Regions from separate parts of the Streptomyces sp. NPDC059009 genome, predicted to be linked through region 2. Evidence: riboswitches for the same ligand, from Rfam matches in the RefSeq annotation. Region 2 holds a riboswitch; the other holds the start of a gene.
The links. A riboswitch is a leader RNA that binds a small molecule or an ion and turns the genes downstream of it on or off. The one in region 2 is predicted to bind glycine.
Positions count from the first base shown of each region.

Region 1: it holds a riboswitch for glycine, as region 2 does, so the genes downstream of both, gcvT (glycine cleavage system aminomethyltransferase GcvT) here and gcvP (aminomethyl-transferring glycine dehydrogenase) in region 2, are expected to answer to the same signal.

Region 1 is NZ_JBHYJB010000053.1:51,233-67,893, forward strand. It holds gene ACFWYM_RS38835 (ABC transporter permease) at 1-266, opposite strand, end outside; gene ACFWYM_RS38840 (hypothetical protein) at 1,319-1,738, shown strand; gene ACFWYM_RS38845 (methyltransferase) at 1,809-2,867, opposite strand; gene ACFWYM_RS38850 (DUF6875 domain-containing protein) at 2,845-3,564, opposite strand; gene ACFWYM_RS38855 (FAD-dependent oxidoreductase) at 3,568-5,043, opposite strand; gene ACFWYM_RS38860 (ATP-grasp domain-containing protein) at 5,040-6,260, opposite strand; gene ACFWYM_RS38865 (acetyl-CoA carboxylase biotin carboxylase subunit family protein) at 6,262-7,551, opposite strand; gene ACFWYM_RS38870 (MFS transporter) at 7,571-8,824, opposite strand; gene ACFWYM_RS38875 (enhanced serine sensitivity protein SseB C-terminal domain-containing protein) at 9,059-9,856, opposite strand; gene ACFWYM_RS38880 (enhanced serine sensitivity protein SseB) at 10,022-10,855, opposite strand; gene ACFWYM_RS38885 (hypothetical protein) at 11,037-11,546, shown strand; gene ACFWYM_RS38890 (hypothetical protein) at 11,604-12,209, shown strand; gene ACFWYM_RS38895 (AAA family ATPase) at 12,356-13,060, opposite strand; glycine riboswitch at 13,207-13,337, shown strand; gene gcvT (glycine cleavage system aminomethyltransferase GcvT) at 13,492-14,625, shown strand; gene gcvH (glycine cleavage system protein GcvH) at 14,713-15,090, shown strand; gene glyA (serine hydroxymethyltransferase) at 15,119-16,378, shown strand; partial or broken gene ACFWYM_RS38915 (L-serine ammonia-lyase) at 16,569-16,661, shown strand, end outside.
Region 2 is NZ_JBHYJB010000044.1:84,789-97,179, forward strand. It holds partial or broken gene gcvP (aminomethyl-transferring glycine dehydrogenase) at 1-2,418, opposite strand, end outside; glycine riboswitch at 2,607-2,704, opposite strand; gene ACFWYM_RS35395 (PRC-barrel domain-containing protein) at 2,820-3,206, shown strand; gene ACFWYM_RS35400 (DNA polymerase IV) at 3,208-4,596, opposite strand; gene ACFWYM_RS35405 (MerR family transcriptional regulator) at 4,634-5,248, opposite strand; gene ACFWYM_RS35410 (bifunctional nuclease family protein) at 5,420-5,893, opposite strand; gene ACFWYM_RS35415 (MerR family transcriptional regulator) at 5,947-6,687, opposite strand; gene ACFWYM_RS35420 (FHA domain-containing protein) at 6,704-7,672, opposite strand; gene ACFWYM_RS35425 (DUF881 domain-containing protein) at 7,755-8,609, opposite strand; gene ACFWYM_RS35430 (small basic family protein) at 8,615-8,947, opposite strand; gene ACFWYM_RS35435 (DUF881 domain-containing protein) at 8,944-9,843, opposite strand; gene ACFWYM_RS35440 (sugar phosphate nucleotidyltransferase) at 9,933-12,391, opposite strand, start outside.

The sequences.
Region 1 (16,661 bases), on a different contig from region 2:
AGCGGGTCGATGTACTTCTCGCTGTCGTGGTACTGGTTCGGCGGGTGGCCGAGCAGATCCACGATGAACGGCGCGAAGACCGCGACGAGGATCAGGAAGACGACAACGATGCCACCGGACAGGGCCAGCTTGTCCTTCTTGAGCCGACTCCAGGCGATACGGCCGAGCGAGCGGCCTTCGACGGCCTTCGCGCCCGCGGGCACAGCGAGATCCGCGGTCGCGGTCGGATCCGCAGCCGCGGGCGTGTCGTGGATTGGTGCCGTCATCGTGGCAAGGACCCCTCTCAACCGGCGGTGACCGGCCCGCACTTGCCGCTGTAGCGGCGTCGTTAGTCCGTCGTACACAGGGGCGAAGACCCCTGGTGCGGGAGTCTTCATCGGCGCCGTGAGTGTGGGCCAGACCTCACGGAGAAAGGTGACGCAACCGTGATGTGGCCTGGACCCTTCCGGTATCCGAACATCGAGGACGGCCAGCCGGACTGCGCGACCCCCAGCCAAAACGCCCATTTCAGGGGCCTATTGGGGCAAGCGCATCGGTCCCGCGCATGTGCCATCTCAAGTTTGGCGCATGGAAGGTGAGTTGAGGGCACGGACGGCCAACTGTCCATTTTCGGCCGCCCGTTGAGATCACCACGCGCCACATGTGACACAGGTCACACATGAGGGCCGCCTCGCCCCGTTCGCACCATGCCGCCCCATTCATCCACTCCGCAAAACCGCCCAACCGGGGCGCCACAAGCGGAGGTTCGCGTTCCTGGGTGTCCGCACTTGAGGTTCCCCTGAGCTATTCGGAATGCGATTCCGCAGTTCGCTTGCTGCGGCCACCCCGGATCGCTAACTTCACTCCCGCCGCACCGAAATGCCGGTCCGACAATTCGGCAATTCACGTACGGGGGCCGTACGGGGGCGCTGCGCCCGCTCACATTTTTCGTGAGCGGGCGCAGCGGCATGCCCGAAATGAATGGCGAAGCAGTGCGAAAAGGCACTGTGGCGCACGCCACATTCGCAAGTAATGCCAGGTCAACTGCGGTCACTGGGCGCGAACTTGAGGTTCTTCTGAGAATAGATGCACGTCTTTCAAGTAATCCGTTGCCACCCACAGGACGCATCAGTAAGTTCCTCCCCGAAAGCGGAAGTGCCAGCAGAACGAAACGCCAACAAAACAAAACATGGGGAAACGGGGAATCTTGCACGCCATTCGGAAGCAGACGATTTTTTCGGGTGCTGCAGCGGCAGCCATACTCACGGGCTGTCTCATCACGGTCCCGGGGGCCGCGCCTGACGCCAGCGCGCGCTGCAACGAGTACACCTTCTTCAAGGTGAAGAAGGTCGGTCACGCCTACCACAAGGGCGTCGGCCCCAAGGTGGGCATGCAGACGCAGCGCTACAAGGACAAACTCAAGTACGCGAAGAAGCTCAGCACCTCCCGCTCGACGAGCTGGACGTTCGGTGGCTCCGCGTCCGTGAGCTGGGGCATCGGCAAGATCGAGGCCAAGACCGACTACAACGTGACCAAGAAGACCACGACCGGTTACACCGTCACGGCCACGCTGACGATCCCCAAGAAGAGCTATGGCGCCATTCAGCCGAAGGCGCGCTACCAAAAGTTCTCGATCAAGCGGTACATCTCGGACGAGGCGTGCCACACGCGCGTCCTGAAGAACTACGGAACCATGGGCGCCATCGTGGACCCCGTGGACTTCCGCACCTGCGTCTCGCGCAGGCACTGCAGCCCGTGACACACCGCCGGGGCCTCTCTTTCCAGGAGAGGCCCCGGTCTTTCCAGGAGAAGACCCGGGCCGTGGCCCCTCACGGCCCCGCCCTCGTCGCCACGATCACGCACTCCGTCGGCGCCGACGCCAGCACCTGCCGCCGGGGCCGGACGAACCCGGCCTCCGCGAGCCACTCCGCGTACTCCTCGAAGCCATAGGTGCGGCCTCCCTGCGTATGGAACAGGTTGAGGCTGAAGAGCCGGACGTGGGCCTCGCCGAGGCGGCCCGCCGCCCGGTCGACGTCGGGGAGGGGTTCCAGGAGGGCCACCGTCCCGCCGGGGGCGACCGCCGACGCGGTGGCGCGCAGCAGGGCCCTGCTCTCCTCGGCGCCGTTGCCGTGCAGGACGTTGAAGAGCAGCGCCACATCGTGTCCGGTACCGAAGTCGGCGCTCAGCCAGTCCCCTTCGCGGAGCGTGAAGCGGCCTTGCAGGCGCGCCCTGGCGATCGCCTCCGCACCGATCGCCAGGGCGCCCGGCAGGTCCACCAGCGTCGCGTGCAGCCGCGGGTGGCGGCGGCAGAACGCCAGGGCGTAGCGGGCGTGGCCGCCTCCGATGTCGAGGAGGCGGGTGGCGTCCGCCGGGACCGGGACCAGGTCGACCACGTCGTCCTTCAGGGAGTCGGCCAGACCGGTGAGCATCGTCTGGAACTGGCGCAGCGTGTCCGGGCGTTGCTCGATCCAGGAGTAGAAGTCGACGGCCCGGCGCCCCTTGCGCACCGATTCCTCCAGGTCCGTCCAGAGGTCGCCGATCACCGCCTGCCAGAACGAGAAGGCGCTCGCGTAGTCGTCGGGGGCGTCGCGGCGCAGCCAGGTGTCGGTCGCCGCCGTGTTCGCGTAGCCGCCCTCGTGGCGTGTCAGGTAGCCGAAGCTGACCAGCGCGTCCAGGAGCACCGTGAGCCCGCGCTCGTCGGTGGCCGTGCGCGCCGCGAGCTCCGTCGCGCCGAGCGGGCCCGCGTGCAGCTCCTCGAAGACGCCGAGCCGGAAGGCGGCGCCCGCGGCCCGGAAGGAGACCGCCCCGATGAAGTCCAGGTAGGCGGCCGGGGCCTCGTTGGTGTCCGTATAGCGGCGCAGTTCCTCAGGGTCCGGTACGAGCGGCACAGGTCCTCCTCTCGCTCAGGGGGGTCAGGCCGTGCGCGGCCGCCGCCTCGTCGACCTTCGTGCGCAGCCGCGTGGGGATGTCGTCGTACGGGAAGCGCTCCAGATACGCCTCCATGTAGTCGCGGTCGTGCGCCAGGAACGGCAGGTCGGTCGGGACCATGTAGCGGATGGCGAGCAGCGGCACGGGGCTGTGCAGCGGCCGGAAGTCGTCGTTCCAGAGACCGGCCTTCTGGGGCGGGGCGTCGTGGAACTCCCCGATCATCAGCCCGTGCGAGACGTAGTCGATCTTCAGGGCCTCCTGGCTGGCGTCGATGAAGCGGGTCAGGTCGGCGGGCGGCACGTCGGGGAAGAGCACCAGGATGGTCCGGAACTGGGCCGCCGAGAGTCCGGCGGGCCCCATCTCCAGGAACCAGTCCCGGTAGTACGTGAGGGTCGACGCCACCACCCCGAGGTCGTCGGGCACGCCCCGGTACAGGCCGAGGTAGAAGGTGCCGCGGTCCATGGAGCCCTGGGCGAAGGGGCAGACGGGGCCGCGGCGGCCGAGCTCCGGGTGCGGGTTGGTGAGGTACTCGCTCGCCCAGCGCGCGACCGTGCGGAAGGCGTCCTCGTGGCCCCGCACCGCCTCGGGCAGCGGGTCGCGCGGGAGGTCGGCGAGTTCGAGGAGCAGCCGTTCGGGATAGGACCAGTCGATCAGCACGGATTACCTCATGTCCTTCGAAGTGGGGCTCGGAGCGGAGCTCGGAGTGCGTACGGCCTTGCGTACGAGGTGGCGGAGGGCGAGAGCGGTGCCGGCTGCCGTCGCGGCGGCGAGCACCTTCAGCACGGTGTCCTGCCGCCGGGCCCGCTCCAGGGCGTCCCCGTACGGCATCGTGGTGTGCGAGACCATCGTGTAGAGCGGCTGCCATGCGGTCGGGAAGACCTTGCTGAGCGCCAAGTCGGCCTTTTTCAGGGCGACATGGAGCGGGGAGGCGAGGCGGTCGCGGAGCTCCACGAAGTTCTGCTTGGAGAGTTCGTTGAGGACGTCCGTGTGGCGCTTGCGCATCTGCTCGAACTCCCGGAAGGCCGCCTCTAGTTGATCCGGGTGGCGGCCGATGCACGCGTCGAGTTCCAGGCAGTCCTCGAAGGAGGAGTTCATGCCCTGCCCGTAGAAGGGGTAGACGGCGTGCGCGGCGTCGCCGATGAGGACGGCGCGGCCCCGGTGGTGCCAGGGCCGGGTACGGACGCAGACCAGCGTGCCGACCGGGTTGGCGTCGAACTCCTTGAGCAGGTCGGGGATGAGCTCCTCCGCGTCGGGGAAGCGGGCGCGGAAGAAGCCGAGGACGGCCTCCGGGGTGGTCAGGGTGGCGAAGCTCTCCTCGCCCTCGAAGGGCAGGAAGAGCGTGCCGGTCAGGGAGTTGTCGCGGTTGGGGTGCGCGACGATGAGGCCCGCGCCGCCCGGCCAGATGTGCAGCGCCTCGATCCGGACCTGCGCGGAGCCATCGGGAGCGGCCGGGATGGTCAGCTCCTTGTAGCCCCAGTCCATGAACTCCTGGTGCACATCGGCGCGTTCACCGCTGTGGAGGTGGCGGCGGACGGCCGAGTACACCCCGTCGGCGCCGATGACGGCGTCGGCCGCGACGGCGCGTTCCTCGCCGGTGGCCTCGTCGGTGACGTACGCGCGTGCCTGGTCCTTGTCGAGCCCGCTGAGCCGGGTGCGGAAGACGAAGCGGACGTTCGGCAGGGCCTCGGCGGCGTCGATGAGGAGGCGGTTGAGGTCGCTCCGCAGGACCGAGTGGAGGATCTGGCTCTCCTCGGTCCCGTACGCCTGGAACGCCGGTGCGGCGCCCGGCCGGTGGATGACCCGGCCGCGCATCGGCACGGTCAGCGGCCACAGCCGCTCCAGCAGGCCGACCTGGCCGAGGGCCCTGATGCCGCGCGCGGACAGCCCCAGGTTGATGGAGCGGCCCTGCCCGTCGTCGGGCTGCGAGCGCAGGTCGGCCCGGCGCTCGTACACGGTGACGCGGTAGCCGCGCCGCCCCAGGTAGAGGGCCATGAGCGAGCCGGCGAGCCCGGCGCCGACGACGGTGAACCGGGGCGTTGCCGCAGTGTCTGCGGTGTCCGCAGTGCTTGTGCTGTCCGCAGTGCTTGCGGTGCCCGCAGTTTCTGCGGTGTTTGCGCTGTCCGCGGTGCCGGTCATCGCTCCCCCTCGACCCGGTGCGCACCGGTACCCGCAGGCGCCGTCACGACCCGTATGTCCTGCAGCGTCAGTTCGCACCGCCCGACCGCCTCGGCCGCGCTGCGCCCCGTGGCGACGACCTCGCCGCAGACCCGGTCGACCGACCAGGTCAGGGGCGGCACGACCAGGCCCGGCTCGGCCTTCAGGTCCAGGCTCACGCCGTCCCGCAGAGTGCGCGGGACCTCGACGGCGGTGACCGTCCCCGGCTCGGCCGCGATGAACCGGACGGCCGCTCCGCCCACCGGGGGCGGCGCCGTGTGGTCCCACGCGGTCAGGCCGAGGGGCACCCCGACGGCGAGCCGGATCAGGTCGACTCCATAGGTGAGCCGCACCAGTTCGGGGATGCTGTCGCCGCCCGTGCGGTTGTGGGACTCCAGGATCCGGGGGCCCGCCGGGGTGAGCTTGAGCTCGGTGTGCGTGGGGCCCTCGGTCAGGCCCACGGAATCCAGCAGACGCTCCGTCAACTCGGTGCACTCAGCGGCGAGTTGAGGGGTGAGCGCGGCGGGCACGGCCTGGCCGAACTCGATGAAGCGCGGCCCGAGCAGCTTGTCGGTGATCGCGACGACGGTGTGCCGCCCCTCGTACGAGAACGCCTCCAGGCTGACCTCGGGTCCCTCCAGATACTCCTCCGCCAGCATCCGGCCGCGCCCGCCGCGCTCGACCTCCCGCCAGACGCGGGCGGCGTCCGCCGGGCCCTCGACGCGGTGGACGTCGGCGCTGCCGCCGTGGTCCGGCGGCTTGACGATGGCGGGTCCGCCCAACCCCGCGACGAAGGCCGCGAGTTGGGCCGCCCCGCGCACCATGCGGTGGCGCACCGGGGACAGACCGACGGAGTCGAGGAGGCCGCGCATCGCGGACTTGTCCTTGAGCAGGACGGCGGTGCGCGGGCTGTTGCCGCCGAGGCCGAGCTCCGCGTTGAGCCGGGCGGCCGGGACGAGGCCGGGCTCGGTGAGGGTGAGGACGCGCCGGAAGGGCCGCTCGGCGTGGGCCTCGCGGACCTCGGCGGCGATGGCCTCCTCGTCCAGGAGGTCGACGTCGACGACCCGTTCGCACAGCTTCACCGACTCCGGTCCCGCCTTGCCCGGGGCGTGGAACAGGACCGTGTCGAGGCCGTACGAGGCCGCGGCCCGCAGGATGTCGGCCTGGCCGCCGATCACCGCTACACGTGTCTCTGCCATCTCAACTCACCTCTGCCGTCATGGAGTCGGCGTCCTCGACGGGAGCGCAGTGCACGCGGTAGCGGGCCGCCGTGTCGAGGACCTGCCGGGTTACCTCGGCTGTGGTCCGGCCCCGGTAGCGGAACCGGCCGCCGATGAACTCGTACGTCCCGCGCAGGTCCGGCACCACGGCACCGGGCTCGGGCAGGACCTCGGCGTACGGCCCTTCGGCGCCCGTCATCGAGGGGGCGCTGACGATGCGGCAGGGCCGGGGCCCGGTGAGCGGGACGAGGAGGCAGCCGCCGACGGGCTCGTCCGCAGGGAACGGGCGCAGGCGCGGCAGGACGTCGCACTGGAGGTGGAACTCCAGCTCCATCAGGTCGACTCCGTGCACCTCGCGCCAGACGAAGGGGATGTCCCCGCCGCCGGGACGGCAGCCGACCTCCAGGAACACACACGTGGGCCGGCCGTCGCGCTCGGCGAGGAACAGCTCCAGGTGGAAGACCCAGGGCTTGGTGGACATGCCGGGCACGACGGTGCGCAGGAAGTCCTCCACCACGGCGTTGACCGCCGGGTCGTCGACCTCCACGGAGCCGACGGGCTCCCCCATCATGAAGGCGAGGGGCCCGGTGGTCGCGGCGCCCGGCACGTTCTCGTACGTGGACAGGCGCCAGGGCCCGAGGTCCTGGCCGGTGTAGATGCCGTCGACGTGGTACACCCGGTGGTCCAGATACTCCTGGACGAGGACGGGCTGCGTGGCGTCGATGGCCAGCCGGTCGGCGGCGCAGTCATCGGGTCCTTCGAGGCGCCGGATGCCGGTGCTAGCCCGGCCCTGCAGCCGCTTGGCGACGACCGGCCAGCCGTACTCGGAGGCGAACTTCTCCACTTCGCCGGGCGAGGTGGCGAGGTGGGAGGCGGGGGTGGCGACGCCGGTGCGGCGGGCGGCCGCGAGCATCGCCTCCTTGTCGAGGAAGTGGTGCAGCTCCTCGGGGAGCCGTCCGCGCGAGCCGAAGTCGGCGCGCAGCCGGGCCGCGACGGCGAGGTCGCTCTCCTGGAGCGCGACGACGGCCTCGGGTAATCCGAAGCGGGTGACGACGGGGTCGAGTGCCGCGCGGACCGCGGCGTAGTCGGTGGGGTCGTCGACGACCAGGACGTGGGCGGCCTCCGCCGGGACGGCCGAGCGGCCGATCTCGGTGGTGACATAGGTGACGGCGCAGGCGGTGTGGTCGACATAGGTGAGGTAGTCCGCGTATTTGTCACGCCATCGGTTGAAGACAAGGATGTGCACGTTGTGCAGGGGAACTGCGGGCATGCGGGTTCTCTTTCCTGAATCAGGCTTCGGCAGCGGCCAGTTGGAGATGCCGCGCGATCACGGGCCGGTAGCACACGACGATGAGCGCCGCCATCACGGCGAACGACGCGGCCATTCCCCAGGGCGGAAGGAGCGCACTGGCGCTCAGGCCGACGGACGCGATGATGAGTCCGCCCTGAATGCTCATCTTGAACACGGCGAGATAGGTCGTGCGGGCCTGCTCCGGCACCAGATCGGCGAGCATCGCCTGCATGACGGGAATATGCATCAGCTCACCGACCGTCAGGGCCGCCACGGAGAGGATGAGCAGCACGACGGAATTACTGACTCCGAGCGCCGCCATTCCCGTCCCGAAGAGCGCGATTCCCCAGTAAGCCCGTCTGGAGTCCGGCAGTTCGCGCAGCAGCCGTTCCGAGAAGAAGGCGAGTACGACGATGAGGATGGTGTTCTCCGCGCGGAGAATGCCGAGCAGCCGGTAGCCGTCGAGGTGCAGCCCCCAGAAGTCCTGGGGCCGCAGCTCCTCGGCCAGCCGCACGGCGACATAGCCGGTCATCTGCAGTTCGATGCCGAGCCACAGCGTCATGCCCAGGACCAGGCGCACGAACAGGGAGTCGCGCAGCACCTGGGCGTACCCGGCGACGAGCCGGCGCGGCCGCAGCACCTCGCGGGGCACCGGCGGCGGCTCCCCCGCGGGGCGTGGCGGCGCCGTCTCGGTCAGCAGCCGCAGGCTGACCAGGGCGGCGGCGCCGGCGATGGCCGCGGCGGCGGCAAGCATGGCGGCGAAGAAGTCGGCGTAGAGGAACCCGCCGACGACGGCGCCGGCGGCGAGGGCCACATTGACCGACCAGTACTGCAGTGTGTAGACGCCCTTGCGCTCCTCGGACGACGTCGTGTCGACGATCATCGCCTCGTTCGCGGGCAACGCGAAGCTGCCCAGCGAGGTATTGAGCACATAGCAGAGATAGACGCCGGCCGCCGAATGGATCCATGGCGAACTGAAGAGCGCCATTCCGCCGAAGGAGAGCGCCACTCCGCCCGTCCCCGCGACGAGCGGCCTGCGGCGCCCGAAGGCATCCGCGACCGGTCCGCCCAGGAGGCTCGCGAGGACCGAGATCCCCACGGCCACCAGAATGAGCAGACCGGCCAGTGCGGCGCCGACCTCGGCGGCCAGGTAAATGGCCATGAGCGGCGTGATGATCGTGTTCAGAAATCGCTCGACAAATCCCACGGCGATTCTGAGACGAAGGGCTGGATGAAGGGCGCGGAAGTGCACCTTGATATCCCCCGGTCAAGGTGGCAGTGCGACTTTTCGCAAGAAGCATTCCCGGCCGGAATCCAGACTGTCAATGTGATGCACATCACACCGTAGAAAGAGTAATTACCTTGCCCGGACGTTGAGTTGCTAAATCACCGGAGAATGTAAAGGGCCGCACGTCACGCGACCGTCACACGGCCGTCACCGAATGCGAGCAGTAATTACCAGCCGATGAATTGCGCCCCGGCCGTCTCAGTAGGAACGCGGCGCGGCGCCGTGCGGCGGCGGATAGCCGTAGCCCGCGGGGGCGGGCGCGGGGGCCGCCTGGGCCTCCCGGTCGTAGAACGGCCGGGCGTTGGCGCGCAGCCACATCGCCACCGGGTCGTACCCGTCCGACATCGCGACCGTCGAGACGGGCAGACCGTCCGGGACCGCGGCGATCGACTGCTGCATCATGGCCCGCACCGCGTCGACCGACGCCGGCGACGTGTCGTACACATCGAGCCCGATCGCCAGGTACGGGGCGCCGAGCGAGGGCTGCACCCAGGCGCGGCGCAGCGAGCGCACGGCAGGCGTGCGGTGTGCGGTCTGCGCCAACAGGGCCCAGAACTGGGGGATTTCGATGCTCGGCTCGGTCAGCCGCAGCGGGCCCGCGGGCACCAGGTCCAGGCCCGTCGCGATGCGGCGCAGGTCGAGCCAGGGGATGCCGACGCCACCGCCGGGCGCGTGCGGGTTGAGCCACAGGCCGTAGTGGTCGGGGAAGAGGGTGCGGGCGACGTCGAGGCCGCTCACCACCTCGTAACTCCTGTTCCAGCCGCTGGCGGAGAGCTCCTGGGCGGAGGTCACACAGGGGGCGTAGCCGAGGCCCTCGACCTCCATGTTGCCGTACTGGGCGTCGGGGGAACCGGCCTGGCCGTGCCAGAGCAGCATCCACACCTGGTCGGCGGCGAGGGCGCGCAGCAGTGCCTCGTACGCGTCATAACGCCCCGGCGTCACCTGGCGCAGCATGTGCTCGACCTGACCGGCCGCAGCCGTGCCCGACGCACTCACCCGTAACCGCCCCTTCATGACTCTTCCGACGAACCCGGCACATCTCTCGCGACGGTGGCACGACAGCGCGCTGTGTACGGCCGCGCGCCGACCGGGTCATGAAACCAGCTTAAGCGGCGATCCTGACACCGACTTGGCGTACGGCATCCTCGGCGGCGCCGTTGCTCACTCGGTATGGCCCGGCGGCTGGAACGCGGGCTGTTCGGAGGCCACTTGGTGCGGGTGGCCGGCGGCCGCCTGATGGAAGGGCCGCACCCGCTCCCGCAGCCAGTCCCCCACCGGGTCCTGCGCCACGTCGAGGAGGACGAGGTTCACCGGCCAGCCGACCGGGGCCTGGGCCAGGGCGCGGCCGAGCGCCGCCATGGGCCGCTCGCGGGCGTCGCCGTCCCAGGTGGACAGCTCGACGCCGATGAACAGGGTGGGGTCGCCGTCCTCGATACGGGCCAGACAGCGGCGCGCGGTGCGCACCACGCCGGCCGCCTCGAACTCGCGGGCCGCGGCGGACAGGAAGTCCACCGGGTCGTGCTGCCAGTCCGGCTCGTACAGCTGCACCCGGCCGCCGCTCGCGGGCCCGTCGAGCTCGGTGCGCCCGGCCCGGCACAGCTCGGCGACGGCGGGCGGGGGCAGCGGGACGCCCACGGTGCCCTCCGGGTTCACGGCGATGCCGAGCTGCGGGGGCAGTCCGCGCGCGAACTCCACCGCGGGCGCCACCGTGCACCCCATGCGCCCGCCGGTGACCTGCTGGAACTGCTCCTCGGACGAGAAGACCGGGACGTACGCCTGGCCGTCGATCTCCAGCGTCGGCAGGTCGAGCGTCGCGCTGTCGGGGCCGCCGCCCCTGGGCAGCGGGATCCAGATGTGGCTGCGCCCGAGGACCTCGACGATGCGGGCGCCCGCCGACGGTGCCGCGCCGCCGAGCGACGCCGCGAGCACCTCTTCGAGTTCGTTGCCCGGCCATCCGCCATATGGATGGGCGTGTGCCTGCGCCGGAATGTCCATCGCTCAACCCCTGCTCGCGTACCGCTCTGCCTGCGGCTCGAACCCTAACGCCGGTCGCCGCGGCGGGGGCCGCGTGCACCCAAATGGACACGCTCCGCATCCGTCTGGTTGCGGACTGTAGGGACCGCTTCGAGGGTGGCCGTACAACCCCATCCCGCCCCCACCGCCGAAAGGTCCCCCCATGACTCCGCTCAGGACCGCCTCGCTCGTCGTCAGCGCGTCCCTCTGCGGCGCCCTGATCCTCGGGGCGGCCGCCCCGGCCGGTGCGGTGGGTGCGGCCCCTGCCAGGAGCTCCACCGACACCGCCCGCCCGGCCGTGCCCCGGACCGTGCAGGACCTGGAGTCGCTCCTCGAAGCCTGTCAGTACCTGCTCGACACCTCGTTCGGCGGCTGGATCAACCCGGACGCCCTGGAGAAGGTCAGCGCCGAGCTGGACACGGTGCTCGGCGAGCCGACCCCGCCCGGCGTGGAGCCCGGCACCTGGCCCGGCGAGGCCCGCAAGACCTTGAAGAAGGAGGTCCAGGGCCTCATCGACGCGGCCTCGGACGGCGACTGGTTCAACGTCTTCCTCGCCCTGCAGACCGTGCCGAAGGCGGCGAACGACCTGCTGTTCGCCGTCGGCCTCGGCAACTTCATCGACTCGCTGCCCCCAGCGCCCGAACTTCCGGCCACCACCCCGCCGGCGCAGTAGTCCCCACCCCACCCACAGAAACACCGAACACCCCACCCCCACGGAAGGACCCTCCCCATGCGACTCAGCAAGTCCGCCACCGCGCTCGCCGTCTCCCTGTCCCTCTTCGCCGGCGCCGCGGGCTCCCTCGCCCTCGCCGCCCCCGCGAGCGCGGCCACCGCCTCCGTCGACGACCAGCGGGCGCTCCGCGTCGAGCAGGGCTTCGACGCGCTGTACGACGCGATCGACCGGCTCGCCGACCGCGCCGCCGACGACTCGGTCAGCCCGGCCGACCGCGCCGCCGTCGACGCCGCCCTGGACCGGGTGCTCGCCGCGACCGGTGCCGTGCGCGCCGCCGACCCGGAGCCGACGCCCGAGAAGGACGACGACCCGGTCAAGGCGGCGCAGGCCAAGCTGAAGGCGCAGGTCGACGTCCTGGTCAAGGCGGCGGCCAAGGCGGACCTCCTCGGCCTCGTCGTCGCCCTCAACGCGGTCCCGCAGCTCGCGGTGGACCTGCTGATCCAGGTCGGCCTCGGCAAGCTCACCAAGGACCTGCCGAAGCTGCCGGAGATCCCGGGCCTGCCGAAGATCCCGGGCATGCCGGAGACTCCGGCCACGACGACGCCGCCCGCGACGCCGCCCGCCGTGCCGGGGATCCCGAAGATCCCGGGTCTGCCGTTCTGACGGAGTCCTCCCGTCCGTGAAGGGGGCCCGCGCCGGGGGACGGCGCGGGCCCCCTTCGGCCCGTCCGGCGTGTGAGGACGAGCCGCGAAGCGGCGATACGGGGGCGAGGGGCGGACCCCCGAGAGGGCGCCCCACCGTGCGGGCACTCAGCGCACGAAGGAGATCCCGCCCAGGACCTGCGCCGCCGCCCGGTCCAAGAGCACCGCGGACCCGCACCCCCGCGGCAGCTCCCCCTTCTCGGTCGCCGCCACCAACCGCCCCACCATCCTGCGGTGCCGCGCGAAGGCGTACCGCGAGACGCCGCGGCCCCGCTCCCGCTGGCCCTCCAGGGCCGTGGTCGGCGCGACGTCCAGGAGGAGCAGGTGCAGCACGGTCCCGCGCCGCGCGGCCTCGCGCGCCAGCCAGCGCCGCACCCACGCCTGCGTACCGCAGTCGTGCACCACGACGCTCTCGCCGGAGCGCAGCGCCCGCCGCAGGCCCGCGTAGTGGGCGAGGCGGACGAGGGGGCGGTAGAGCGCGTACGGGAGCAGCCGCGGCATCCGGTGCGCCCAGCGGTCGCGGGTGTCCTGGGAGTCGATGCGCCCGCCCGCGGCCGCGCGCCGCATCAGCGTGGACTTGCCGCTGCCCGGAAGACCCGACACCACCACCAAGTCGCCCTGGGCGAAGGCGAGTCGGTGCGGGCTGCGGCCCGCGCGGGCCCGGAGGTCGCGGACCACCGGCCGGGGCAGCGGCGGCGCCGCGGCGTCCGGCGCACGGCGCTCGTGGGCCGGGGCACCCGCCTGCCCGGGCAGCAGGGCCCCCGTCGTCGTCGCGTAGACACTCGCCTTGCGCACCGTGATCGGCCTCCCCATGCGGTCACACGTCACTGGTCTCCCGCCCTTCCCCATCGAGTGTAAAGAGAAGGTAATGCCGCACAAGGGCTCCGCTGTTCGACCGCAGCTCCCCGGGGTGCGCCCCCGCATGCAATGATGTGCGCGCCAACTCCATACCGGCCGCTTGAATCCGCGCGGGAGAGTTCCCGGACCCCTGTACCGCACTACCGCTTCGTCGGTAGGTGATACGGATCCGGGGCGCCGAAGGAGCAAGTTCCTCCCTTGAATCTCTCAGGCCCCGTACCGCGTGGGCGAGGCACATCTGAAAAGCGGGCCGCCCCCTGGGCCGCCCCACCCAAGGTGCAAGCCGACGTTCCGGTAGCCCCGGACCGAGGCGAACCTCTCAGGTTCCATGACAGATGGGGAGGAAACCAACCTCGCCGTCATGCATGCCCTGGGAGCCTTCACTCATGAGCAACGCCGTACGCCACACCGCCCTCGATGCCCTGCATCGTTCGCTCGGCGCGACCATGACCGACTTCGCGGGCTGGGACATGCCGCTGCGGTACGCCAGCGAGCGCGACGAGCACAACGCCGTGCGCACCAGGGCCGGACTCTTCGACCTGTCCCACATGGGCGAGATCACCGTCTCCGGCCCCCAGGCCGTGGACTTCCTGAACTTCGCCCTGGTCGGCAACATCGGCTCCATCGGCGTCGGCCGCGCCCGCTACACGATGATCGTCGACGAGAACGGCGGCATCCTCGACGACCTGATCGTCTACCGCCTGGGCGAGGCCGAGGCCCCCGAGTACATGGTCGTCGCCAACGCGGGCAACGCCCAGACCGTCCTGGACGTCCTCACCGAGCGCGTCGCGCAGTTCGACGCCACGGTCCGCGACGACCGCGACGCCTACGCGCTGCTCGCCGTCCAGGGCCCCGAGTCCCCCGGCATCCTCGCCTCCGTTACCGACGCCGACCTGGACGGCCTCAAGTACTACGCGGGCCTGCCCGGCACCGTCGCCGGCGTCCCCGCCCTGATCGCCCGCACCGGCTACACCGGCGAGGACGGCTTCGAGCTGTTCGTCGCCCCCGGCGACGCCGAGAAGCTCTGGCAGGCGCTCACCGACGCGGGCGCGGCCAAGGGCCTCGTGCCCTGCGGCCTCTCCTGCCGCGACACGCTGCGCCTGGAGGCGGGCATGCCGCTGTACGGGCACGAGCTCACCACCGCGCTCACCCCCTTCGACGCCGGTCTCGGCCGCGTCGTGAAGTTCGAGAAGACCTCGCAGTCCGACACCTTCGTGGGCCGCGCCGCGCTCAGCGCCGCCGCCGAGCGCGCCGAGTCCGCTCCCCCGCGCAAGCTCGTCGGCCTGATCGCCGAGGGCCGCCGCGTCCCGCGCGCGGGCATGCCCGTCGTCGCCGGCGGCCAGGTCATCGGCGAGGTCACCTCCGGCGCCCCGTCCCCCACCCTGGGCAAGCCGATCGCCATGGCGTACGTGGACGCCGCGCACGCCGAGCCCGGCACCACCGGAGTCGGCGTCGACATCCGCGGCACCCACGAGCCGTACGAAGTCGTGGCGCTGCCGTTCTACAAGCGCCAGAAGTGACCGTGGGGCGCCGCACGTGACGGCGCCCACGTCTCCCAGCTTTCCCTTGTTCACCAGCACACGCCCGCGTACAGGAGAATTCAGGACATGAGCAACCCCCAGCAGCTGCGCTACAGCAAGGAACACGAGTGGCTGTCGCCCGCCGAGGACGGCGTCGCGACGGTCGGCATCACGGAGCACGCGGCCAACGCGCTCGGTGACGTCGTCTTCGCCCAGCTCCCGGCGGTCGGCGACACCGTCACCGCGGGTGAGACCTGCGGCGAGCTCGAGTCGACGAAGTCCGTCAGCGACCTGTACTCCCCGGTGTCCGGCGAGGTCGTCGCGGCCAACCAGGACGTCGTGGACGACCCGTCGCTGGTGAACTCCGCGCCCTTCGAGGGCGGTTGGCTCTTCAAGGTGCGGATCGCGGAGGAGCCGAAGGACCTGCTCTCCGCGGACGAGTACACCGAGTTCTCCGGCTCCTGAGTCTCCTGCCTCCTAAGGACGTATAGGCATGTCGCTTCTGAACACCCCCCTCCACGAGCTGGACCCGGACGTCGCCGCCGCCGTCGACGCCGAGCTCCACCGCCAGCAGTCCACCCTGGAGATGATCGCCTCGGAGAACTTCGCTCCGGTCGCGGTCATGGAGGCCCAGGGCACGGTCCTCACCAACAAGTACGCCGAGGGCTACCCCGGCCGCCGCTACTACGGCGGCTGTGAGCACGTCGACGTCACCGAGCAGATCGCGATCGACCGGATCAAGGACCTGTTCGGCGCCGAGTACGCCAACGTCCAGCCGCACTCCGGCGCCTCCGCCAACCAGGCCGCCCTCTTCGCGATCGCCCAGCCCGGCGACACGATCCTCGGCCTGGACCTGGCGCACGGCGGGCACCTCACCCACGGGATGCGCCTGAACTTCTCCGGCAAGCAGTTCAACGTGGTCGCGTACCACGTGGACGAGGCCGGCCGGGTCGACATGGCCGAGGTCGAGCGCCTCGCCAAGGAGAACAGCCCCAAGGTGATCATCGCGGGCTGGTCCGCCTACCCGCGCCAGCTGGACTTCGCCGAGTTCCGCCGGATCGCCGACGAGGTCGGCGCGAAGCTGTGGGTCGACATGGCGCACTTCGCCGGTCTCGTCGCCGCCGGGCTGCACCCGAACCCGGTGCCCTACGCGGACGTGGTCACCTCCACCACGCACAAGACCCTCGGCGGCCCGCGCGGCGGCGTCATCCTGGCCCGCGACAAGGAGTTCGCGAAGAAGCTGAACTCCGCGGTCTTCCCCGGCTTCCAGGGCGGCCCCCTGGAGCACGTGATCGCCGCCAAGGCCGTCTCCTTCAAGGTCGCCGCCTCGGAGGAGTTCAAGGAGCGCCAGCAGCGCACCCTGGACGGCGCCCGCATCCTGGCCGAGCGCCTGGTCCAGGACGACGCCAAGGCCGTCGGCGTCGACGTCCTGTCGGGCGGCACCGACGTGCACCTGGTCCTCGTCGACCTGCGCAACAGCGAGCTCGACGGCCAGCAGGCCGAGGACCGCCTCCACGAGGTCGGCATCACGGTCAACCGGAACGCGATCCCGAACGACCCGCGCCCGCCGATGGTCACCTCCGGCCTGCGCATCGGCACCCCGGCCCTCGCCACCCGCGGCTTCACCGCCGAGGACTTCCGCGAGGTCGCCGACGTGATCGCCGAGACCCTCAAGCCGTCCTACGACGCGGCCGCGCTCCGCGCCCGGGTGACCGCTCTGGCCGAGAAGCACCCGCTCTACCCCGGCCTGTAAGGGTTCCGCAAGGATTACGTACCCTTGCGTACGTACGAACCTTCGGGGCACCGCGCACACTGGAATCAGAGAGACCAGCGTGCGCGGTGCCCCTGCCCATGCACCCCATGCACCCCATGCACCGCCTGAGCGTCACCTCTGCACGACCCCGGCAGACAACGGCGTCTACCAACCACCCTTGGAGTTCCCCGTGGCCATCTCGGTCTTCGACCTGTTCTCGATCGGCATCGGCCCGTCCAGCTCCCACACGGTCGGCCCGATGCGCGCCGCCGCCCTCTTCGCC
Region 2 (12,391 bases):
GGTGTAGAGCACGGGGTAGTGCGGCTCGAGCCGCTTGGCGATGTAGTTGGCGGAGAGCACCGCGACCTGCGTGGCGCGCTTGAGGCCCTCGCCGCCCATGAGCCGGACGTACGCCCACGAGATCGGCAGGATCCCGGCCGAGCCCCACGGCGCCGCCGAGATCGGCCCGACACCCGTCTCCGGCCCGGCCGCGGGCTGCAGCGGGTGGTTCGGCAGATACGGCGCCAGGTGTGCGCGCACGCCCACGGGACCGACGCCCGGACCGCCGCCGCCGTGCGGGATGCAGAAGGTCTTGTGCAGGTTCAGGTGCGAGACGTCGCCGCCGAAGTGCCCCGGCTTGGCGAGCCCCATCAGGGCGTTGAGGTTGGCACCGTCCACGTACACCTGGCCACCGGCCTCGTGCACGGCGGCGCAGATCTCGGTGACGTGCTCCTCGAAGACGCCGTGCGTGGACGGGTACGTGATCATGAGCACGGCCAGCTCGTCGCGGTACTGCTCGATCTTGGCGTGCAGGTCCGCGGCGTCGACCTCGCCGTCGTCCGCGGTCTTCACGACGACGACCTTCATCCCGGCCATGACGGCACTGGCGGCATTGGTGCCGTGCGCCGACGACGGAATCAGACAGACAGTCCGCTGCTCGTCACCGTTGGCCCGGTGGTAGCCGCGCACCGCGAGCAGCCCGGCAAGCTCGCCCTGCGAACCGGCGTTGGGCTGCAGCGACACCTTGTCGTAGCCGGTGACCTCGGCGAGCCGCTCCTCCAGCTCCCGGATCAGCGTCAGATAGCCCTGCGCCTGCTGGGCGGGCACGAAGGGGTGCAGCTGACCGAACTCGGGCCAGGTGACCGACTCCATCTCCGTCGTCGCATTCAGCTTCATGGTGCAGGAGCCCAGCGGGATCATGCCCCGGTCGAGCGCGTAGTCCCGGTCGGCGAGACGGCGCAGGTAGCGCAGCATCGCGGTCTCGGAGCGGTACTCGTGGAAGACGGGGTGCGTGAGGTAGTCGTCGCTGCGCAGCAGCCCCTCCGGGAGCGCGTCCGCGACACTCTCGTCGAGCGCCTCGATGTCGGCCTCGACACCGAACGCGGCCCAGACGGCGGCCAGTTGGGCACGCGCCGTGGTCTCGTCGCACGCCAGCGAGACGTGGTCGGCGTCGACGAGGCGGAGGTTGACGCCCTCCTCGCGGGCGGCGGCCACCACATCGGCGGCCTTGCCCGGCACGCGCACGGTCAGCGTGTCGAAGTACGCGCCGTGCACGACCTCGACCCCGCCCGCCGTCAGACCGGCCGCGAGCAGCGTGGCGTACCGATGGGTGCGCCGCGCAATGGACTTGAGCCCCTCGGGCCCGTGGTACACGGCGTACATGCCGGCCATCACGGCGAGCAGGACCTGCGCGGTGCAGATGTTGCTGGTGGCCTTCTCCCGGCGGATGTGCTGCTCCCGCGTCTGCAGCGCGAGCCGGTACGCCTTGTTCCCGTCGGCGTCCACGGACACACCCACGAGCCGCCCCGGCAGGCTGCGCGCGAACTTCTCGCGCACCGCCATGTATCCGGCGTGCGGGCCACCGAAGCCCATCGGCACACCGAAGCGCTGCGTGGTGCCCACGGCGATGTCCGCGCCGAGCTCCCCGGGCGAGGCCAGCAGCGCCAGGGCGAGCAGGTCGGCGGCGACGGTCACGATCGCGCCCAGCTCATGGGCCTGGTCGACGAGCGGCTTGATGTCCCGTACGGCACCTGAGGCGCCCGGGTACTGGATGAGCACGCCGACGACGCCACGCTCGGCGACCTCCGCCGGGATCCCGTCGCTCAGATCCGCGACGACGACCTCGACACCGGTCGGCTCGGCCCGCGTCTCGATCACGGCGACGGTCTGCGGCAGGGCGTCGGCGTCGACGAGGAAGACCCCGTTCTTGACCTTGCCCACGCGCCGCGACAGCGCCATGGCCTCCGCGGCCGCGGTCCCCTCGTCGAGCAGCGAGGCACCGGACGTCGGCAGACCGGTCAGGTCGGCGACCATCGTCTGGAAGTTGAGCAGCGCCTCGAGCCGCCCCTGCGAGATCTCGGGCTGGTACGGCGTGTAGGCGGTGTACCAGGAGGGGTTCTCCATGACATTCCGCAGAATGACGGGCGGCGTGAAGGTGCCGTAGTAGCCGAGGCCGATCATGGAGTCGAGGACCTGGTTGCGGTCCGCGAGCGAGCGCAGCTCGGCAAGGACCTCCGGTTCGGTGCGCGCGCCCGGGAGTTCGAGGGCATCGGCGTTCTTGATCACGTCGGGCACCGCGGTCGCCGTCAGCTCGTCGAGGGAGCCGTAGCCGACCTGGGCGAGCATCTTGGCGATGGCCTCGCTGCCGGGGCCGATGTGACGCTGCTCGAAGGGAGTTCCCTGCTCGAGCTCGGAGAGCGGAATGCGGTGGGCGGTCATCTTGCGGAGGCCTCCTGGTCGTTGCGACCTGCGGGGGTATCACGGCAAGCCGCGCATACCCGGACGGCCTCCCCCTCTGTCATCGGTACCTGAGAGCTTCACAGGGACGCGGCCGCCCCTGCTTGCACCGTCGGTGAGGGAGGCCCCGGACGTCCCCGCCCGATACCCACCCTGCTTTCCAGAGCGACCTCGTCCGTGCGGTACAGGGGCCTGAGAGATTCCGGGGAGGATTTGCTCCTTCGGCGCCTCCGGTGATGCCACCGGAGGACTCTCCCGCACAGGGTCAGCAGCCATTTCCCAGCCTATCAGCGAGCCTTTGGGCCCCCGTTCAACTGGACGATCGCCCGGATGTGCCCTTTCGTAGTGGTTACGAATGAGTTGCGACCATCGCTGGAGGGCCTGTGCAGACCGATATCGATCCGCGCCACCTGATCGGCCGCAAGGCATTCGACCGCAACGGCGCCAAGATCGGCACCGTCGACGAGGTCTACCTGGACGACGCCACCGGCGCCCCGGAGTGGGCGGCCATACGGACCGGCCTGTTCAGCAGGGACGCCTTCGTCCCCCTGGAGCCCAGCGAACTCATCGACGACGGCACCCTGCACATCCCCTTCGAGCGCTCCCTGATCAAGGACGCCCCCGACTTCGGCGTCGGCCGCCACCTCTCCCCCGAGCAGGAGCTCCAGCTCTACCACCACTACGGCCTGGACATCACGCCCCCCGCGACGCCCGCCGAAACCTCCGCCGACCGCGACTTCGGCAAGATCGCAGGCACCGAGGACCCCTGACTCACGCCCCCTCCTTCACGTCCTCCTCCGCCCCCTCCACCGCCACGAGCGGCAGCGGCCGCGCGGGCTCCAGATCAGGATCGTCGGTACGGAACGTCCGCACCCGCCCCGGCGCCGAGTCCGGCGTCTCGAACCGCACCGTGACCCGGCCGAGCCCGCTCCCCTGCACCCACCCGTGCCCGTGCTCCGCGTGCACCACGTCATGTCCGGCCGCCCACCGCCTCTCGGCGGGCGCCACCACCTCCTCGACGGCCTCCTCCGCGTGCTCCCCGCCCGCCTCCCCTGCCTCCGCCGCCCCCTCCAGCTCGTCCCGCACGGCCATGGCCTGCGCGAACAGGTCCTCCTGCGTGTAGTCCGCGAGACCGCTCACCCCCACCCCGAGCAGCCGCACCCCGCCCGTGGTGTCCACGGACTCCAGCAACCGCGCCGCCGCCTCCCGCACCACCGCCGGGTCGTCCGTGGGCCCCCGCAGCGTCTCGGACCGCGTCAGCGTCGAGAAGTCGTACCGCCGCACCTTGAGCACGATCGTCCGCCCCGAGTGCCCCGCCGCCCGCAACCGCTGCACGCACCGATCAGCAAGCCGCGCCACTTCCCCCCGGACCCGCACCCGGTCATGGATGTCCACGTCGTACGTGTCCTCGACGCTGACCGACTTGGTATCCCGCTCCGCCACCACGGGCCGCTCATCGCGCGCCAGAGCCATCGCGTACAGCCCCGCGCCATGGGCCTTCCCCAACAACCGCACCAGCTCGTCCTCACCGGCCTCCGCGATCTCCTCGACCGTCGTGATGCCGGCCCGCCGCAGATGGTCCCCCGTCGCCGGCCCCACCCCCGGCAGCGTCCGCACCGACATCGGCCCGAGCTTCGCCCGCTCGGTGCCGGGCTCTATCAGCACGAGACCGTCGGGCTTGGCCGCCTCGGAGGCGATCTTCGCGAGCATCTTGGACGCCGCGAGCCCCACCGACCCGGTCAGCCCCGTCACCCGCTTGATGTCCTTGCGCAGCCGCTCCCCGGTCGCCCGCGCCGAGACCTCGTCGGATGCGGCACCCCCCGCCTCCAGGTCGACGAACGCCTCGTCCAGGCTCAGCGGCTCCACCAGCGGCGACAGCTCGCGCAGCAGCCCCATGACCTGCTCGCTGATCTCCCGGTAGAGCCCGAAGCGGGGCACCAGATACGCGGCGTTCGGCGCGAGCCGCCGCGCCTGCCCCATGGGCATCGCCGAGTGCACCCCGAAGGCCCGCGCCTCGTACGAGGCGGTCGCGACCACACCACGCGGCCCCAGACCGCCCACCACCACGGCTTTCCCGCGCAGACTCGGCTTCGCGGCCTGCTCGGCAGCCGCGAAGAAGGCATCCATGTCGAGATGCAGGATCGTGGGCGCGGTTCTCACATCACTGATGCTGCCCTACGCCACTGACAACGCCCCGTCAGACGGCCCTGTTGCGCCGCCGCGCCAGCTCGTCCGCGGGGTTGTTCCCCACCAGGGTCTCCCCGGTGTCGACCCGCTCCCCGTGCAGCTGCGACAGCGCGGACTCCACGTCCCGCCAGACGATGCCCACGGCGATCCCGAAGACCCCCTGCCCGCCCTGGAGCAGATCGTGGACCTCGTCCGGCGACGAGCACTCGTAGACCGTCGCGCCGTCGCTCATCAGCGTCATCCGCTCCAGATCGCTGAAGCCACGGTCGCGCAGATGCTGGACGGTGGTGCGGATGTTCTGGAGGGACACCCCGGTGTCGAGGAACCGCTTCACGATCTTCAGGACGACGACGTCCCGGAAGCTGTACAGGCGCTGCGTCCCGGACCCGCCGGCCGCGCGCACAGTGGGCTCGACCAGACCGGTGCGCGCCCAGTAGTCCAGCTGTCGATAGGTGATGCCCGCCGCCGCACACGCGGTGGGGCCCCGATAGCCGACCTGCTCCGCCTGGGACACTTCGTCCCCGCTTCCCTGCATCGCCATCGGCCGCCTCGGAGAGTGATCGGCCGTGCTGCCGTGAAGCGGGTACGGACCGCCCGTCGCCGTACCGTCGCCGCTGCTTCTCACGCCGACCTCCGTCCTTGACCTGCTTAACGACGGTAGGCAGTCACCAGGGGCTCGTCAACGATCGCCACACTCGGCACGCCGAGTGATAATCACCCTGAGAGTGGTTTCCCGTACCTCACCGCGGGGAAAGGCTAGCCGAATGGTCTGACGCCGGCCCGCGCAAGCGGAGGCTCACTGGCTGTTAGTCCCGAAGTCCTCGGGCGAGATCTGGTCAAGGAATTCGCGGAACTTCTCGACCTCGTCCTCCTGCTCGTCCGGAATCGCGATCCCCGCGTCGTCGAGCACCCCGTCACTGCCGTAGATCGGCGTCCCGGTGCGCAGCGCCAGCGCTATGGCGTCGGACGGACGTGCGCTCACCTCCACACCGCTGGCGAACACCAGCTCCGCGTAAAAGACACCTTCGCGCAGATCGGTGATGCGCACTTCGGTGAGCTCCTGACCCACCGCCTCCAGCACGTCCTTGAACAGGTCGTGGGTCAGCGGCCGTGCGGGCGCCATCCCCTGCTGGGCGAAGGCGATGGCGGTCGCCTCCCCCGGTCCGATCCAGATGGGGAGGTACCGATCGCCTCCCACTTCACGCAGGAGCACGATCGGCTGGTTGGAGGGCATTTCGACCCGGACACCTACGACGTCGAGCTCGTTCACACAGCAACCCTAGGACGTGCCCGGCAGGTTTGGGTAGTCGGGCACCCACCAAGTCACGGCAGCCTTACCCCGAGCGCGCTCTGCACGAGCGCGGTGTGCAGCTTTCCGGTGAGCCCGGCGAGCTCCTTGGTCCTGGCCTCCGCATGGGCCCTGGTCTGGGGATTACGATGCCGCCGCAGCGGCGCCACCACCTGATCGACGAGACCGGCCTCGCGCTCCGCCGCCGCCTTCATGGCCCGCAGATGCCGTGGCTCGATCCCGAACCGGCCCAGCTCCACCACCAGCGTGGCCACCGACACGGCCTCCGCGTCGTAACCGCCCTCGGGCAGCGGCGTGATGAGCCCGTACGTCTCCCACTCGTCGAGCTGCTGCTCGTCCACCTCCGCGGCGGCCAGCAGCTCGTCACGGCCCATCCGGGCGGCCGTGGGCGCGTCGTCGGACTCCGCCTCGCCGTCCTCGTGGTCCCGCTGGCGCCCCAGGGAGGGCAGCGGGACGCGCTCCCCGCGCTCCAGGGCGTCCAGATGCTCGCGGATGACCTTGAGCGGCAGATAGTGGTCCCGCTGCATCCGCAGTACGTGACCGAGCCGCTCCACGTCCTCAGGGCTGAACTTCCGGTACCCGGAGGGGGTGCGCTCGGGCTCGACCAGCCCCTCCGCCTCCAAGAAGCGGATCTTCGAGATCGTGACCTCGGGAAACTCGTCCCGCAGCACGTTCAGCACGGCGCCGATGCTCAGCAGCCGACGGTCCGCGGCGGCGGTGCCGTTTCCGGCACCGCCCCTCGGTGTTTGAAGCATGGACCTTCCTGACAGGTCAGATGCCCCGCTGGCTCGCGTAGAAGACCAGGCGGTACTTGCCGATCTGCACCTCGTCGCCGTTCGACAGCGCGACGGAGTCGATCCGCTCCCGGTTCACATACGTGCCGTTGAGGCTGCCCACGTCGGCCACGGTGAACGAACCGTCCTGGGCTCGGCGGAACTCCACATGACGCCGCGACACCGTCACGTCGTCGAGGAAGATGTCGCTCTGCGGGTGACGCCCGGCCGTGGTCAGCTCGCCGTCCAGGAGGAAGCGGCTGCCCGAGTTGGGCCCGCGGCGCACCACCAGGAGCGCCGAGCCGAGCGGCAGGGCGTCAACGGCCGCCTGGGCCTCCGGAGACAGAGCAGGAGACTGGGTCTGCCCCGTCGCCTCCGCCTCGTAAGCCTCCAGGCCCGAGATCGAGATGGTCGACGTGGTCTCGGACGCGCGCTCAGCCGTGACACCGGGCTTCAGCGGCGCACCACAGTTGGAGCAGAACCGGCTGGCCTCGGCATTCTGATGACCGCACCTGGTACAAACCGGCAAGGCCGACATGGACGGATCCTCCTGCCGCGGCTGCCCCGCGGGGGCATTGGACGCATACGGGCCGGAGGCAAACCCTCCACCCGTACTTGAGGTTGACGGTTCTCCGAAACCTATGCGGCCGGAAGCGGCAGGGTCAACAGAAGACGCGCCCTGACCACCCGAAATGTCACCGCCCGGACCAGCCACCTGGTCCCGGAACATCGGGCGCTCTCCGCCCTGTCCGTCGGCGTCTCCATGGCGCGGCGCACGGTGCCGGGCAGTGGCGGGATTGCCGCTGTCCTCACGCGAGCGCTTGCCGAACAACTTCTCAAACAACTTCACGGGCGATTCCCCTTGACCGAAACAGACCCGCCCGTGGGGCAGGACGAACCCTGATTGCACACACCGGCATACATCGGTGAACCGGACATCCTCACAACGTCCGTATCCGCCAAACAGTTTCCACCACGCACCGTGCTTACGGTGCGCCGACCCCCCGCAACCTCATGCCCTCGCCTCACGGCCCCCATGCACCCCCGCCTCACTGGGATGACGACCGAGCGTAGTCAGGCCGCTTCGCCGGTCGCAAGGCGTCCACCTCGATCTTCTCCTGACGGGTCACCGTGACGGTGGCCTGCTCCTTCTCCAGAGTCTGCACCACGCCTCCAGGGATGTTGAGCGCCGGTTCCAGGTCCTGGGGCTTGCCGATCACTTTGAAGTGGTAGGGCCTTCCGATCTTCCGTCCGCCCACGCTCACACCCCCTCCCGAGTCCGACAGGTAGGTGTCGGCCACCACCCTGACGTCATTGATCTGGATGGCCTCGGCACCCGCGGCGCGCAACTCTTGGATCGCGTCGAGCAGCATGTCGGCCTCAACCGATCCCTTCTTGTCCGCGATGGTCAGCGTGATGCCAGGACCCTGGGCCGCCACGGTGCCCGCAAGGATGCCGAGTTGCCGTTCCTTCTCGACCGTCTGCTTGCGGGCCTCCTCGGCCGCGTCCGAGCTGTTCTCGAGCCCAGTGCGCTGGTCCTCGAGTCGCTGCTTCTCATCTTCCAGACGCTGAGTTCGGTCATCCAGTTCATCGAGAATGCGAACAAGATCTTCCTGACGCGCTCCGCGCAACGCGCTGCTGTCGCTGTTGGACCGCACCTGAATGGCGAGCCCGAGGCCGAGCACGAACAACAGAACCGCGACAGTGAGTTGAGCACGGGTGAATCTCGGCGGCCACAGCCCCTGCACAAGCCGCTGGCGGCCCGTGAGGCGCGCCTCGCCGCTCTTGCCTGCCTCATCCGTCTCAGGCGCCTCAGGGGGCGGCGACGGCGTGACGGGGCGGGCCGGGACCTCTGCCGGCAGTTCCTTGCGCCGGGGGTGCTGTGGCGTCTCGTCCGTACTCATCCGCGTCACGCCCTGAAGACGTGCCGGCGGATCGCGGCAGCGTTGGAGAAGATCCGGATGCCGAGCACGACGACGACGCCGGTGGACAGCTGCGCGCCGACGCCGAGTTTGTCGCCCAGGAACACGATCAGCGCGGCCACCACGACGTTCGACAGGAACGAGACGACGAAGACCTTGTCGTCGAAGATCCCGTCGAGCATCGCGCGCAGGCCACCGAACACCGCGTCCAGGGCCGCCACGACGGCGATCGGAAGATACGGCTCGACCACCGCCGGAACCTCGGGCCGGACCAACAATCCGGCCACGACTCCCACGACGAGGCCCAGTACGGCGATCACGATGTGCCCTTTCCTGCCTTTGGCTCTGCTGTACGTACGGTCACACTTGGCGCAGCCGGCAGCCGCAGGTCGTCCTGGACGGAGATGGCGGTCCTGATGCCGAAGTTCTCCTGCAGCGCGTGCAGCGACTGTCCGTCGTGGCTGTTCTGGAACCGGGTGCTCAACCGCTGGCCGTCGCCCACCGCGAGCACCGTATAGGGCGGCACCAGTGGCTTGTTGTCGACCAGTATGGCGTCACCGGCGGCCCTGATCGCCGACAGAGCCGTCAGCCGCTGGTCGTTGATGGAGATGGCCTCCGCACCGGCCTGCCACAGTCCGTTGACGACCCGCTGCATGTCGCGGTCCCGGACCCGTCCGGTGTCGGAGAATCCGGTGCTCTCCCGCGGCCCGCCACCGCCCTCGTCCGCTTCCTTCGCATCGTCCACCACGAGCTTCACACCGGGCCCCTGCACCTTCGTGGCCCCCGACAACAGGGCCACCAACTCACCCTGGCTGCCGCCGTGTTCCTCGAGTGCGTCGCGCTGCCGTTCCTCCACGTCGTCACGGAGCTCATCGACGTCGTCCTCGAGCTTGTCGGCGTCCGACGTGGCCGATTCGACCCGGTCGATGAGCTCTTCCCGCTCCTTCGCGACAACAGGGGCCGCTATCCGCGCCTGCGCAGCCCCGACGGTCACCACCAGCGCAGCCAGGACGAGTCCGGCCGCGAGCCCCAGCTTCGACCGCAGCGCACGCGGCCCACCACTGGCGCCACGCTCCTTCTTACGGGCTGCCGCCTCCGCGTACCCCTCGTCGAGGCTGTGGTCCATGACGGTGGTGAGCAGCGACATGGAGGCATCCGGGCGCCGGGGGCGCGAGGGAGTGCTCCGAACGGGGGGCTGCTGCGGCATGCCGCACATCGTCGCACGTCGCGGGCGCTACCTCCGAACGGCCCCACCGACGAGCCGGACAGCACCCCGCACGGGTGCCGTCCGGCACAGATGAACGGTCAGTGTCCGGCGCCGTCCACGACCGCGGACCACTCGTCGAGCAGCGCCTGGGCGGAGGAGTCGTCGGGCCCCTCGGCCCACAGATGAGTGACGGCCTCGGCCGGGTCGGGCAGCACCAACACCCAACGCCCGTCCGCCTCCACGACCCGCACACCATCGGTCGTGTCCACGGACCGCTCCCCTGCTGCCTCCACGACCCGGCGCATGACCAGACCCTTCACGGCCCACGGAGTCGCGAGATCGCGCCGCAGCACATGAGCCCGCGGGATCCGCGCATCGATCTGACTTAGCGTCAGCTGGGTTCGTGCCACCAGGCCGATGAGGCGTACGAAGGCGGCCGACCCGTCGAAGACGCTGCTGAACTCCGGGATGATGAACCCGCCACGGCCGTCACCGCCGAAGATGGTCGAGTCGTCACGCCCCACGCGCGTGAGGTCGTCGGGCGACGTGGTCGTCCAGTCGACCTGCGTCCCGTGGTAGGCCGCGACCTGCTCCGCGATGCGCGTCGTCGTGACCGGCAGCGCCACCCGCCCACTGCGCCGCTCGGCCGCCACCAGGTCGAGCATGACGAGCAGAGCCCGGTCGTCCTCGACGATCCGCCCCTTCTCGTCCACGAGCGAGAGCCGCTCGCCCACGGGGTCGAAGCGCACTCCGAACGCGGCGCGTGCAGAAGCCACGATCTCCCCGAGCCGTACGAGTCCCGAGCGGCGCGCGTCGGCGGATTCGGTGGGCCGGGCCTCGTCGAGACCGGGGTTGATGGTCAGCGCGTCGACCCCGAGCCGCCCCAGCAGGCTCGGCAGCACCAGCCCGGCACTGCCGTTCGAGGCATCGACGACGACCTTCAGCTCGGACTCCGCGATGCCCGACGTGTCGACGTTACGGAGCAGCGAGCCGGTGTAGGAGTCGAAGACACTGGACGGGAAGTGCAGGTCCCCGATCTCTCCAGGGAAGGCGCGCCGGTACTCCTGCCGCGCGTACACCCGGTCCAACTTCCGCTGACTCGCCTGCGACAGGTCCGCACCGCGTCCGTCGAAGAACATGATGTCGACAGAGTCGGGCACACCCGTCGTCGTCCGGATCATGATTCCGCCGGCACTGCCCCGCGCCGTCTGCTGCCGCGCGACCGGCAGCGGCACGTTCTCCAGGTCGCGTACGTCGATGGCGCTGGCCTGCAGCGCCGAGATGACCGCCCGCTTCAGCGCCCGGGCACCACGCGAGTGATCGCGGGCCGTCGTCACCGTCGACCCCTTCTTCAAGGTCGTCGCGTACGCGCCGGCCAGCCGTACAGCCAGTTCGGGCGTGATCTCGACGTTGAGAATCCCGGACACCCCACGGGCGCCGAACAGATGGGCCTGTCCGCGGGATTCCCAGATGACCGACGTGTTGACGAACGCACCGGCCTCGATGGTCTTGAACGGGTAGACCCGTACATTCCCCTGGACAATCGATTCCTCACCGACCAGACATTCGTCCCCGATGACGGCGCCGTCCTCGATGCGCGCGGCCCGCATGATGTCGGTGTTCTTCCCGACCACGCAGCCCCGGAGATTGCAGTGCTGCCCGATGTAGACGTTGTCGTGCACCACTGCCCGGTGCAGGAAGGCTCCGCTCTTCACGACCACGTTCGAGCCGATGATCGTGTGCTCGCGAAGCTCGACATCTGCCTCGATCTTCGCGTAGTCCCCCACGTACAGAGGTCCGCGCAGGACCGCATCGGGGTGCACCTCAGCGCCTTCGGCGACCCAGACACCGGGAGAGATCTCGAAGCCGTCGATATCGACGTCGACCTTGCCCTCCAGCACATCGGCCTGCGCCTTCACATAGCTCTCGTGCGTACCGACGTCCTCCCAGTAGCCCTCGGCGACATAGCCGTAGACGGGCTTGCCTTCCTTCATGAGTTGCGGGAAGACATCACCGGACCAGTCAACCGGAACATCAGCCTCGACGTAGTCGAAGACCTCCGGTTCCATAACATAGATGCCGGTGTTCACGGTGTCGGAGAAGACCTGCCCCCAGGTCGGCTTCTCCAGGAAGCGTTCGACCTTTCCTTCCTCGTCGACGATGGTGATGCCGAATTCCAGCGGATTGGGAACTCGCGTCAGACAGACTGTGACGAGCGCACCCTTTTCCTTGTGGAAATTGATCAGCTCGGTCAGGTCGAAGTCAGTCAGAGCATCACCGGAGATTACGAGAAAGGCATCATCCTTCAGCGCTTCCTCGGCGTTCTTCACACTTCCGGCTGTGCCGAGTGGCTTCTCCTCATTGGCATAGGTGAGCTCCATCCCCAGCTCTTCACCATCACCGAAGTAGTTCTTGACGAGCGAGGCCAAGAACTGCACCGTGACTACGGTCTCGGTGAGCCCATGCTTCTTGAGCAGCCGCAGCACATGCTCCATGATGGGCCGATTGGCCACAGGCAGGAGCGGCTTGGGCATGCTCGAGGTCATGGGGCGAAGGC